One region of the Geobacillus sp. B4113_201601 genome, then DNA from elsewhere that is predicted to be linked to it. Evidence: riboswitches for the same ligand, from Rfam matches in the RefSeq annotation. Region 1 holds a riboswitch; the other holds the start of a gene.

The links. A riboswitch is a leader RNA that binds a small molecule or an ion and turns the genes downstream of it on or off. The one in region 1 is predicted to bind S-adenosylmethionine.
Region 2: another riboswitch for S-adenosylmethionine. It lies ahead of B4113_RS04850 (bifunctional homocysteine S-methyltransferase/methylenetetrahydrofolate reductase); the one in region 1 lies ahead of mtnW (2,3-diketo-5-methylthiopentyl-1-phosphate enolase).

Annotation. Positions count from the first base shown of each region.
Region 1 covers NZ_LQYX01000078.1:10,968-15,764, reverse strand. Annotated here, with positions in the region: gene B4113_RS10630 (carbon-nitrogen family hydrolase) at 1-625, opposite strand, end outside; gene B4113_RS10625 (pyridoxal phosphate-dependent aminotransferase) at 725-1,900, shown strand; SAM riboswitch class I at 1,998-2,105, shown strand; gene mtnW (2,3-diketo-5-methylthiopentyl-1-phosphate enolase) at 2,173-3,414, shown strand; gene mtnX (2-hydroxy-3-keto-5-methylthiopentenyl-1-phosphate phosphatase) at 3,411-4,073, shown strand; gene B4113_RS10610 (methylthioribulose 1-phosphate dehydratase) at 4,070-4,702, shown strand; gene B4113_RS10605 (acireductone dioxygenase) at 4,734-4,797, shown strand, end outside.
Region 2 covers NZ_LQYX01000035.1:59,438-64,234, forward strand. Annotated here, with positions in the region: gene B4113_RS04840 (hypothetical protein) at 1-1,076, opposite strand, end outside; gene B4113_RS04845 (uberolysin/carnocyclin family circular bacteriocin) at 1,141-1,353, opposite strand; gene B4113_RS20055 (hypothetical protein) at 1,391-1,567, opposite strand; SAM riboswitch class I at 2,418-2,520, shown strand; gene B4113_RS04850 (bifunctional homocysteine S-methyltransferase/methylenetetrahydrofolate reductase) at 2,592-4,442, shown strand; gene metH (methionine synthase) at 4,435-4,797, shown strand, end outside.

The DNA.
Region 1 (4,797 bases):
AGTCGTTGTTCGGGTCGCTTCCGGCCCGATTGCAGGCGATGACGTAGCATTGATTTTCAATCGCTCGCGCCATCAGCAGCGTCCGCCAATGGTGAAGGCGAGGAAGCGGCCATTCGGCGACGACAAACAGCGCTTCCGCTCCGGCTAAAGCATGGACGCGAATCCACTCTGGAAAGCGGATGTCATAGCAAATGACTCCGGCGCACGACAGCCCGTCAAGCGAAAATAAGCCTGGCGCGTTTCCCGGCTGCAAATACAAATGCTCATCCATCAGCTGGAACAGATGAAGTTTGCTATATTCACTGACGATTTGGCCGCTTCGGTCGGCGACGATCATCGTGTTCGTCACACCGGCAGCGGTTTTTTTGGCGACTGAGCCGGCGACGAAATGGACGCCGTATGTTTGCGCCAGGCGGGAGGCGAACGCTTTCGCCCGCCCGGCATCGTCATCAGCAATTTCGTCCAAGCGCGTCAAGTCATAGCCGGTCGTCCATAGTTCCGGAAGCACGACGATATCGGCTCCTTCGTTGGCGGCGGATTGCACGGCTGTTTCGGCTTGCTGTTCGTTCGTTTGCGGATCGCCAAACGCGATATCGAGCTGGAGGCAAGCGATGCGGATGGTCATTGTTTTTCACCCCAATGAAAAAATTTGCTTTACATTTTGCTTTTTACGATATATGATGTTGCACTAGAATTTCAAGAATTTTTCAAGAAGGTGTGGGCGATGACGATCGAATTTCCTTTTTCCGAACTGCTTGAACAGCTGCCGAAGCAGTTTTTTGCTTCACTTGTCGCCAAAGTGGGAGAGAAAATCAAGGCCGGGCATGATGTCATTAATTTAGGGCAAGGCAATCCGGACCAGCCGACGCCGAAGCATATCGTTGAGGCGATGCAACGGGCGGCGGTCAATCCGAAATACCATAAATACTCGCCGTTTCAAGGCTACTCGTTTTTGAAAGAAGCCGTTGCCGCCTTTTATGCACGCGAGTACGGAGTTGAGGTCGACCCGACCCGCGAAGTCGCCATTTTGTTTGGCGGCAAGGCCGGGCTTGTCGAGCTGCCGCTTTGCCTCGTCAACCCGGGCGATGTGGTGCTCGTCCCGGACCCGGGCTATCCGGATTACTGGTCGGGAATCGCGCTCGCCCGCGCGCGGATGGAAATGATGCCGCTTGTTGTCGAGCAGCAATTTTTGCCCGATTACAGCGCCATTCCGGCGGCGGTCGCCGATCAGGCGAAACTGATGTTTTTAAACTATCCGAACAACCCGACCGGTGCGACGGCGACGAACGAGTTTTTCGCCGAGACGGTGGCGTTCGCCGCCAAGCACGGTATCGCCGTCGTGCACGATTTTGCTTACGGGGCGATCGGTTTTGACGGCAAAAAGCCGGTCAGCTTCCTCGAAGTTGACGGGGCGAAAGACGTCGGCGTCGAGATTTACACGTTTTCGAAAACGTACAATATGGCCGGCTGGCGCGTCGCGTTTGCCGTCGGCAACGAGCGGATCATTCGGGCGCTTGAGCTGCTGCAAGATCATTTGTACGTCAGCCTGTTCGGCGCCGTCCAGGAAGCGGCGGCTGCAGCGCTTCTCGGCCCGCAAGATTGCGTCAACGAGCTTGTCGCGCTGTATGAAGCGCGCCGCCATACGTTCATTTCTGCTTTGCGCGAGATCGGCTGGGAAGCACCGGCGCCGTCCGGTTCGTTTTTCGCTTGGCTCCCCGTACCGAAAGGGTGGTCGTCCGCCGAGTTTGCCGATGTGCTCCTTGAGCAGGCGCATGTCGCTGTCGCTCCGGGCATCGGCTTTGGCGAGCACGGCGAAGGGTATGTGCGCGTCGGCCTATTGACCGATGAGGCGCGGCTCTGTGAAGCGGCGGAGCGGATCGGACGGCTCGGGCTGTTTTGAAAAAAATGATTGACAACGGCGGCAAAGGCTGTCATAATTCAAAGTAAATTTGCCATACTTGCCAAAATCGTTTGACAAGTGTATAGTTACGCAAGCATTCTTATCAAGAGCAGGCGGAGGGACGAGCCCAATGAAGCCCGGCAACCGGCTTGGTACATTCAAGCACGGTGCTAATTCTTGCAGCGGAAACGCTGAGAGATAAGAAGAGCGCCATAAACGAATGACGCCTCTTCTTATGAAGAGGCTTTTTTCTTTGGAAAGAGGGATGAATGATGAGTGCAGTGATGGCAACGTATTTGCTTCATGACGAGAAAGACATCCGCAAAAAGGCGGAAGGGATCGCGCTCGGCTTGACGGTCGGCACGTGGACCGACTTGCCGGCGTTGGAGCAGGAGCAGCTTCGCAAACATAAAGGGGAAGTGGTCGCCGTTGAGGAGCTTGGCGAAAGCGAGCGTGTAAACGCGTATTTCGGCAAGCGGCTGAAGCGGGCGATCGTCAAAATCGCCTATCCGACGGTCAACTTCAGCGCTGATTTGCCGGCGCTTTTGGTGACGACGTTTGGCAAATTGTCGCTTGATGGGGAAGTGCGGCTGCTTGATCTCGAGTTTCCGGACGAGTGGAAGCGGCAATTTCCGGGGCCGCGCTTTGGCATCAGCGGCATTCGCGAAAAAGTCGGGGTATATAACCGCCCGCTGTTAATGAGCATTTTTAAAGGCATCATCGGCCGCGATTTGGCGTATTTGACGTCCGAATTGAAAAAACAGGCGCTTGGCGGCGTCGACCTAGTCAAAGATGACGAAATTTTGTTTGATAGCGAGCTTCTTCCGTTTGAGAAGCGGATTACGGAAGGAAAGGCCGCGCTTCGGGAAGTGTACGAACAAACGGGCAAACGGACGCTGTACGCCGTTAACTTGACCGGTAAAACGTTTGAGCTGAAAGAAAAAGCGAAACGGGCCGCCGAGCTTGGCGCCGACGTGCTGTTGTTTAACGTGTTCGCCTACGGGCTTGATGTGTTGCAAGGGCTGCGCGAGGATGAAAACATCACCGTGCCGATTATGGCGCATCCGGCGTTTAGCGGCGCGATCACGCCGTCTGAGTTTTACGGGGTCGCCCCGTCGCTGTTGCTCGGCAAGCTGTTGCGGCTCGCCGGGGCTGATTTCGTCCTGTTCCCGTCGCCGTACGGCAGCGTCGCTCTCGAGCGCGAGCAGGCGCTTGGCATCGCCCGGGCGCTCACCGATGACCAAGAGCCGTTTGCGCGGGCGTTTCCGGTGCCGTCGGCGGGCATTCATCCGGGGCTCGTGCCGCTTCTTGTCCGCGATTTCGGCCTTGACAGCATCGTCAACGCCGGCGGCGGCATTCACGGCCATCCGGACGGGGCGATCGGCGGCGGCCAGGCGTTTCGCGCGGCGATCGATGCGGTGTTGGCCGGTCGGCCGCTCCGCGAAGCAGCTGTTGAAAACGAGGCCCTACAAAAAGCGATCGACCGTTGGGGCGCTGTTGAGGTGGAAGCATGACGAGGCAGCTTGTTCTCTTTTGCGATTTTGACGGCACGATTACGGAAAACGACAACATTATCGCCATTATGAAACAGTTCGCCCCGCCGGAGTGGGAGGCGCTCAAAGACGACATTCTCGCTGAGCGCATCTCCGTTCAGGAAGGGGTCGGGAAGATGTTTTCCCTCCTTCCGTCTTCGCTAAAGGGCGAAATCGTCGATTTTCTGCGGGGCACCGCCCGTTTGCGCGAAGGGTTTCGCGAATTCGCCGCTTGGACGAAAGAGCAGGGCATTCCGCTCTATGTGGTGAGCGGTGGGATCGACTTTTTTGTCTACCCGCTGCTTGACGGGATCATCGAACGAGAGTGCATTTTTTGCAACGGCTCCGATTTCAGCGGCGCGACGATCCGCATCACGTGGCCTTACGCGTGCGACGGCGAGTGCCAAAACGGCTGCGGCTGCTGCAAGCCGTCGCTCCTTCGCAAGCTTTCCCGCCCGGACGGGTATCATGTCGTCATCGGCGATTCGATTACGGACGTAGCGGTGGCGAAGCAAGCGGATTACGTGTTGGCACGCGATTTTTTGCTCCAAAAATGCCAAGAGCTTGGCTTACCCCATGCGCCGTTTGCGACGTTTTTTGATGTGATGGATCATTTGCAGCAGGTGGAGGTGATCGTATGAGCCTCGTCGTGCAAAAATGGAACGAGCTCGCCGAGGTGAAGGCCGAGCTTGCCGCCCGCGACTGGTTTTTCGCGACAAGCGGCAATTTGTCGATCAAAGTGACAAACGATCCGCTCACCTTTCTTGTCACGGCCAGCGGCAAAGACAAACGGAAGCAGACAGACGAAGATTTTCTGCTCGTTGATGGTGATGGAAACCCGGCGGAAGACACGCATTTGAAGCCGTCGGCGGAGACGCTGCTGCATGTTGAGATTTATCGGCGGACGAAGGCCGGCTGCGTCTTGCACGTCCATACGGTCGACAACAACCTCATTTCCGACGTGTACGCCCAAAACGGGGAGGCGGTTTTTTCCGGCCAAGAAATCATCAAAGCGTTCGGCATTTGGGAGGAAAACGCCGCGGTGCGCATTCCGATCATTGACAATGACGCCGACATCCCGACGTTGGCCGCGAAATTCGCGAAACATGTCGACGGCGATACGGGCGCGGTATTGATCCATAACCACGGCATCACCGTCTGGGGCCGCGACGCCTTTGAAGTGAAAAAACATTTGGAAGCATGGGAGTTTTTATTCCGCTGGCAAGTAAAGCGGCTGCTTTTGCAACGGGCTGGCTTGCCAGTTGGTTGATCTATATTCATTTCCAAGGAGGATGAAAACGATGGCAGTCATTAAAGTGAAAAAAACTGGTCAAGTGATTGAGGGAGAGGACAACGTCCGCGCGT
Region 2 (4,797 bases), on a different contig from region 1:
CGCAACGTCCCTGTCATGACCAAGTATACTTCGAACAGAAACAAAAACAAAAGGATCGCTCCGTTGTGAACGGCCGCCAACAGCGGCAAATTCGCTCCAGCAACCAAGAACAATTCCCCTGGCAGAAACAGCGTCCAAGGCGGCTTGGCCAACTCCTTTGCTTTGCGCATGAACAGACAAAGATCCTTATATAAAATCGCATTGTTCGTGCCGCGAACCGCTAATACCTCAATGGCACGCAGCTGCCATGAATACAGCTTATCCATCGCCTTGCTGGAATGAGAGGCACGAAGAAAAGGAAAACAAAGCAGAGCCAACAGTACAAACCCAGCTCCAACAAGTGATAAAGCAGTGCTTGAAAAGGACCATCCTTCCCCTAAGTGGGCCATGCGTTGATAAAATTGCTGTTGCCAGTGAGCAACGTAATCATCCATATGCGCAAGATAAGAAAGCGACAACCCATACATCCGAACCGCTTGGCGGGACAATTGCAACAGCGGCATTATCGCCGCAAGCACAGCATACCCGAGCGCCAATGAGGCCATGCGAAAGAACAAAGCTGAACATACACGCGCCGCTCTAGTTGTTGAACCGCGCATCATATGCGATATGACATACAGAAGCAGCATCATCGCTTGCCCAAGCCATACCCACACCGCTCCTACCACCCCAAACTTGGCGATCAAGCCGACAGAGGGAGGGAGAAACAACGGCGATAGACGCAGCAAAGACACCGCATAGTGAAGGCCTAGCAACCGCCTCCATACGTGATCATCCCGCACACTAGACAACCGCAAATAGTCAAAATGGTAGCGGCGCTCCAACGCCTCTTTTGACTCCAGCGAAACCCCGATTAGAGGACCGACCGATAAAAAGAAAAGAATCAACATCGTCACAACAGGACGAAACATCATTGTCGATCGAAAACAGATCACTGCAACGAGCGCCGACGAAATGAGCCATTTCGTCGCTTCCAACAACAACAGTGTCGTCCGCGGGGAAAACGGTGATTTTCGCTGTAAAGGGGCGATACTGCTTCGCTGTTTTTGGAGATACCATAGCCATACGAGTCTCACGGCTCTTCCCCCTTTCATCTCATAGGAACGGCAGGGGGCCTTTCTCCCCCTGCCGGTTTCCATGTTACCATGCAATAGCCGCTTTTTGTTCCCGCTCAGCCACTATTTTTTTCACCGTTGCTACAAACGCTGACCAGCCAATTTCCAAAATGGCATCGACTCCGCCTGACAAAATCGCAGTAATTCCAAGAATCATCGAAACGAGCGTGGAGCCGGTCAGCACGATCGAAACAACAGTTGTAGCAACTGCTTGCGACACGCCGAGCGTTCTGGCAATAAGCGTGAACTACTCGTATTTCAAATCCGATCGGACTTTATTTTATTTTCCGCAATAAACGCGAATAAACGATCCCATAAACAAGAACGGCCGCAATCAATGCGATTTTTCCCCACATTGGCATCTTAGCCGCTTTTAAACCAAAGGCAAGGACAATAAACAACACAAACGGCAGGCTAATGAGAATAAAATACGGCCACGACCATCGTTTCATCTATTTCACTCCTGTCTGTGACGCCATTTCTATTAAATTCCTTGTTAACATCATCCATTTTTTATTATACACTTTGACTCTTAAAAAAAAATTAAAAAAAAAGAGAAATGAGTTGACGTTTTTCGTCTTTTTTTAACATATTTCGACATTTTTTGTGCTATCGAAACAAAAGGCTCTTCACTAAAAGTTGTATTTCATGACATGCCTTAACTTATGCATCCACGAAAGAATAGGAACAAATCATTTTTTGCCTACACCTGTTCAGAGAAGTGCACGTTATGGTGATGAACTAAGCAAAAAAGCGATTGGTAAGAAATTGGTGTCAGCGCAAGGAGATGTTCAATAGCCAAAACACAATAGAGGTCGGTGGACTTAGTGCAACATACTACTGATTTCACCTATTTCTCAATTAGAGAGACTTAGTGGAATCCACTTTCTTTTCTGAATGAAAATGCCGGCCTGACGCGAGATTTTCATGCCTGGGTGGAGGGCAAGTCGCGCTGCTCATGGAACTTTTCTGAATGAAAATGCCTCTGATTGGTGTGTGACAACGGTTTTTCACCAGCCTCAATCGGAAAACAGCGCATGGCTTCGTTGAACATCGGCCACTGGAGAATGTCTTTCCCTGCTGAACGTTCGATTGGCAAGCAAAGAGAAAACACCGATTGCCCGCATGGCGGCAGGTGTTTGTAGCGCTATTTCCGATTTTTGCAATCATACAAGAGTTCCTTCTCCCTTGATCGGGCAAATCTTTGGCAAATTTCTTGCTTCACTGTATTGAATAATTTCAAAAAATACATTAAATTATATAGTAATCACCCAAACGGGACGATACAATTGGATACGAATTTTCTTATCAAGAGAGGGGGAGGGACTGGCCCGGTGAACCCTCAGCAACCTGGCGGGCGGCCAAGGTGCTAAATCCAGACAGGCAGCAGCCTGGAAGATAAGAAGAAGCGAACGGAAAGTCTTCTTCTTAGAAGGCTTTTTTCTTTTACTTGCCAAGAAACGGGGGAAATGGAACGTGGGATTGCTTGATGAGTTGAAACAACGCGTGCTGATCGCCGATGGGGCGATGGGGACGCTTCTCTATTCGCATGGCGTTGACCGTTGTTTTGAAGAATTGAATCTATCGAAACCGGAAGACATCGTCCATATTCACGAAGCCTATATCGCGGCAGGCGCCGACGTCATCCAGACGAATACCTACGGCGCCAACTATGTGAAACTCGCCCGCTACGGCTTGCAAGATGAGGTGCCGGCCATCAACCGGGCGGCGGTGCGGCTCGCTAGGCAAGCCGCCAACGGTCGGGCGTACGTGCTCGGGACCATTGGCGGGCTGCGCACGTTAAACAAAAGCGCCGTGCCGCTTGATGAAGTGAAGCGGACGTTCCGCGAGCAGCTGTTTGTCTTGCTGGCGGAGGGAGTGGACGGCGTGCTGCTCGAGACGTATTACGATTTAGAAGAGTTGGAGACGGTGCTCGCCATCGCCCGCAAAGAGACGGACTTGCCGGTCATCGCCCATGTGTCGCTCCATGAAGTGGGCGTCTTGCAAGACGGCACGCCGCTCGCTGACGCCCTCGCCCGCTTAGAAGCGCTTGGCGCCGATGTCGTCGGGCTCAACTGCCGGCTCGGGCCGTACTATATGCTTCAATCGCTCGAGGAAGTGCCGCTGCCAACGCGCGCCTTTTTATCGGCGTACCCGAACGCGAGCCTCCCCGACTATCGCGATGGCCGGCTCGTCTATGAGACGAATGCCGAATACTTCGAGGAAACGGCGAAAGCGTTTCGCGACCAAGGGGTGCGGCTGCTCGGCGGATGCTGCGGCACGACGCCGAACCATATTGAAGCGATGGCGCGGGCGCTGCAAGACCGGACGCCGGTAACGGAAAAAACGGTCAAACGACGCGCCGTGCCGGTGTCGGTCCAATCCGACATTCCATCATCAGCGACGCCGCTTCCCGAACTTGTCCGCGCCCGCCGCTCGGTGATCGTCGAGCTCGATCCCCCGAAAAAATTGGGCATTGACAAATTTCTCGCCGGGGCGAAAGCGCTCCATGACGCCGGCATTGACGCGCTGACGCTGGCCGACAACTCGCTCGCCACGCCGCGCATCAGCAACGCCGCCGTCGCGGCCATCATCAAAGAGCGGCTCGGCGTCCGCCCGCTCGTGCATATTACGTGCCGCGACCGCAACTTGATCGGCCTGCAGTCACACTTGATGGGCCTGCATACGCTCGGCATCACCGACGTGCTCGCCATTACCGGCGACCCGTCAAAAATCGGCGACTTTCCGGGAGCGACATCGGTGTACGATTTATCGTCGTTTGATTTAATCCGCTTGATCCGCCAGTTTAATGAGGGATTGTCGTATTCGGGCAAACCGCTCGGACAAAAAACGAACTTCTCGATCGGCGCGGCGTTCAATCCGAATGTCCGCCATTTGGATAAGGCCGTTGAGCGGATGGAGAAAAAAATTCAGTGCGGCGCCCATTATTTCTTGACTCAACCGGTTTACTCGGAAGAGAAAATCATGGCCGTGCACGAAGCGACGAAACATTTGAATGCGCCGATTTACATCGGCATTATGCCGCTTGTGAGCGCGCGCAACGCCGAGTTTTTGCATCATGAGGTGCCGGGCATTACGCTGTCCGACGATATTCGCGCCCGCATGGCCGCCTGCGGCGACGACCCGGTGCGGGCGGCGCGCGAAGGAATCGCCATCGCCAAAGCGCTCATTGATGCGGCGTTCGACTTGTTTCACGGCATTTATTTCATTACGCCGTTTTTGCGCTACGACATGACGGTGGAGCTCGTCCGCTACATTCACGAAAAAGAAGCGGCCGCGAAAGAAAGGAAGGTTGTGCATGGCTGACCTCATCTTCGAACAACAGCTGCAGCGAAAAATTCTTGTCATCGACGGCGCCATGGGCACCATGATCCAAAGCGCCAACTTATCAGCCGCCGACTTTGGCGGCGAGGCGTATGAAGGGTGCAACGAATACTTGACCATCACCGCCCCGCACGTCATCCGCCGCATTCATGAAGCGTACTTGGAAGCCGGCGCGGACATCATTGAAACGAACACGTTCGGGGCGACGCGCATCGTCCTTGATGAATACGGACTTGGCCATTTGGCGCTCGAGCTGAACATCGAAGCAGCGAAGCTCGCCAAACAAGCGGCCGAGGCGTTCGCGACGCCCGACTGGCCGCGCTTTGTCGCCGGTTCG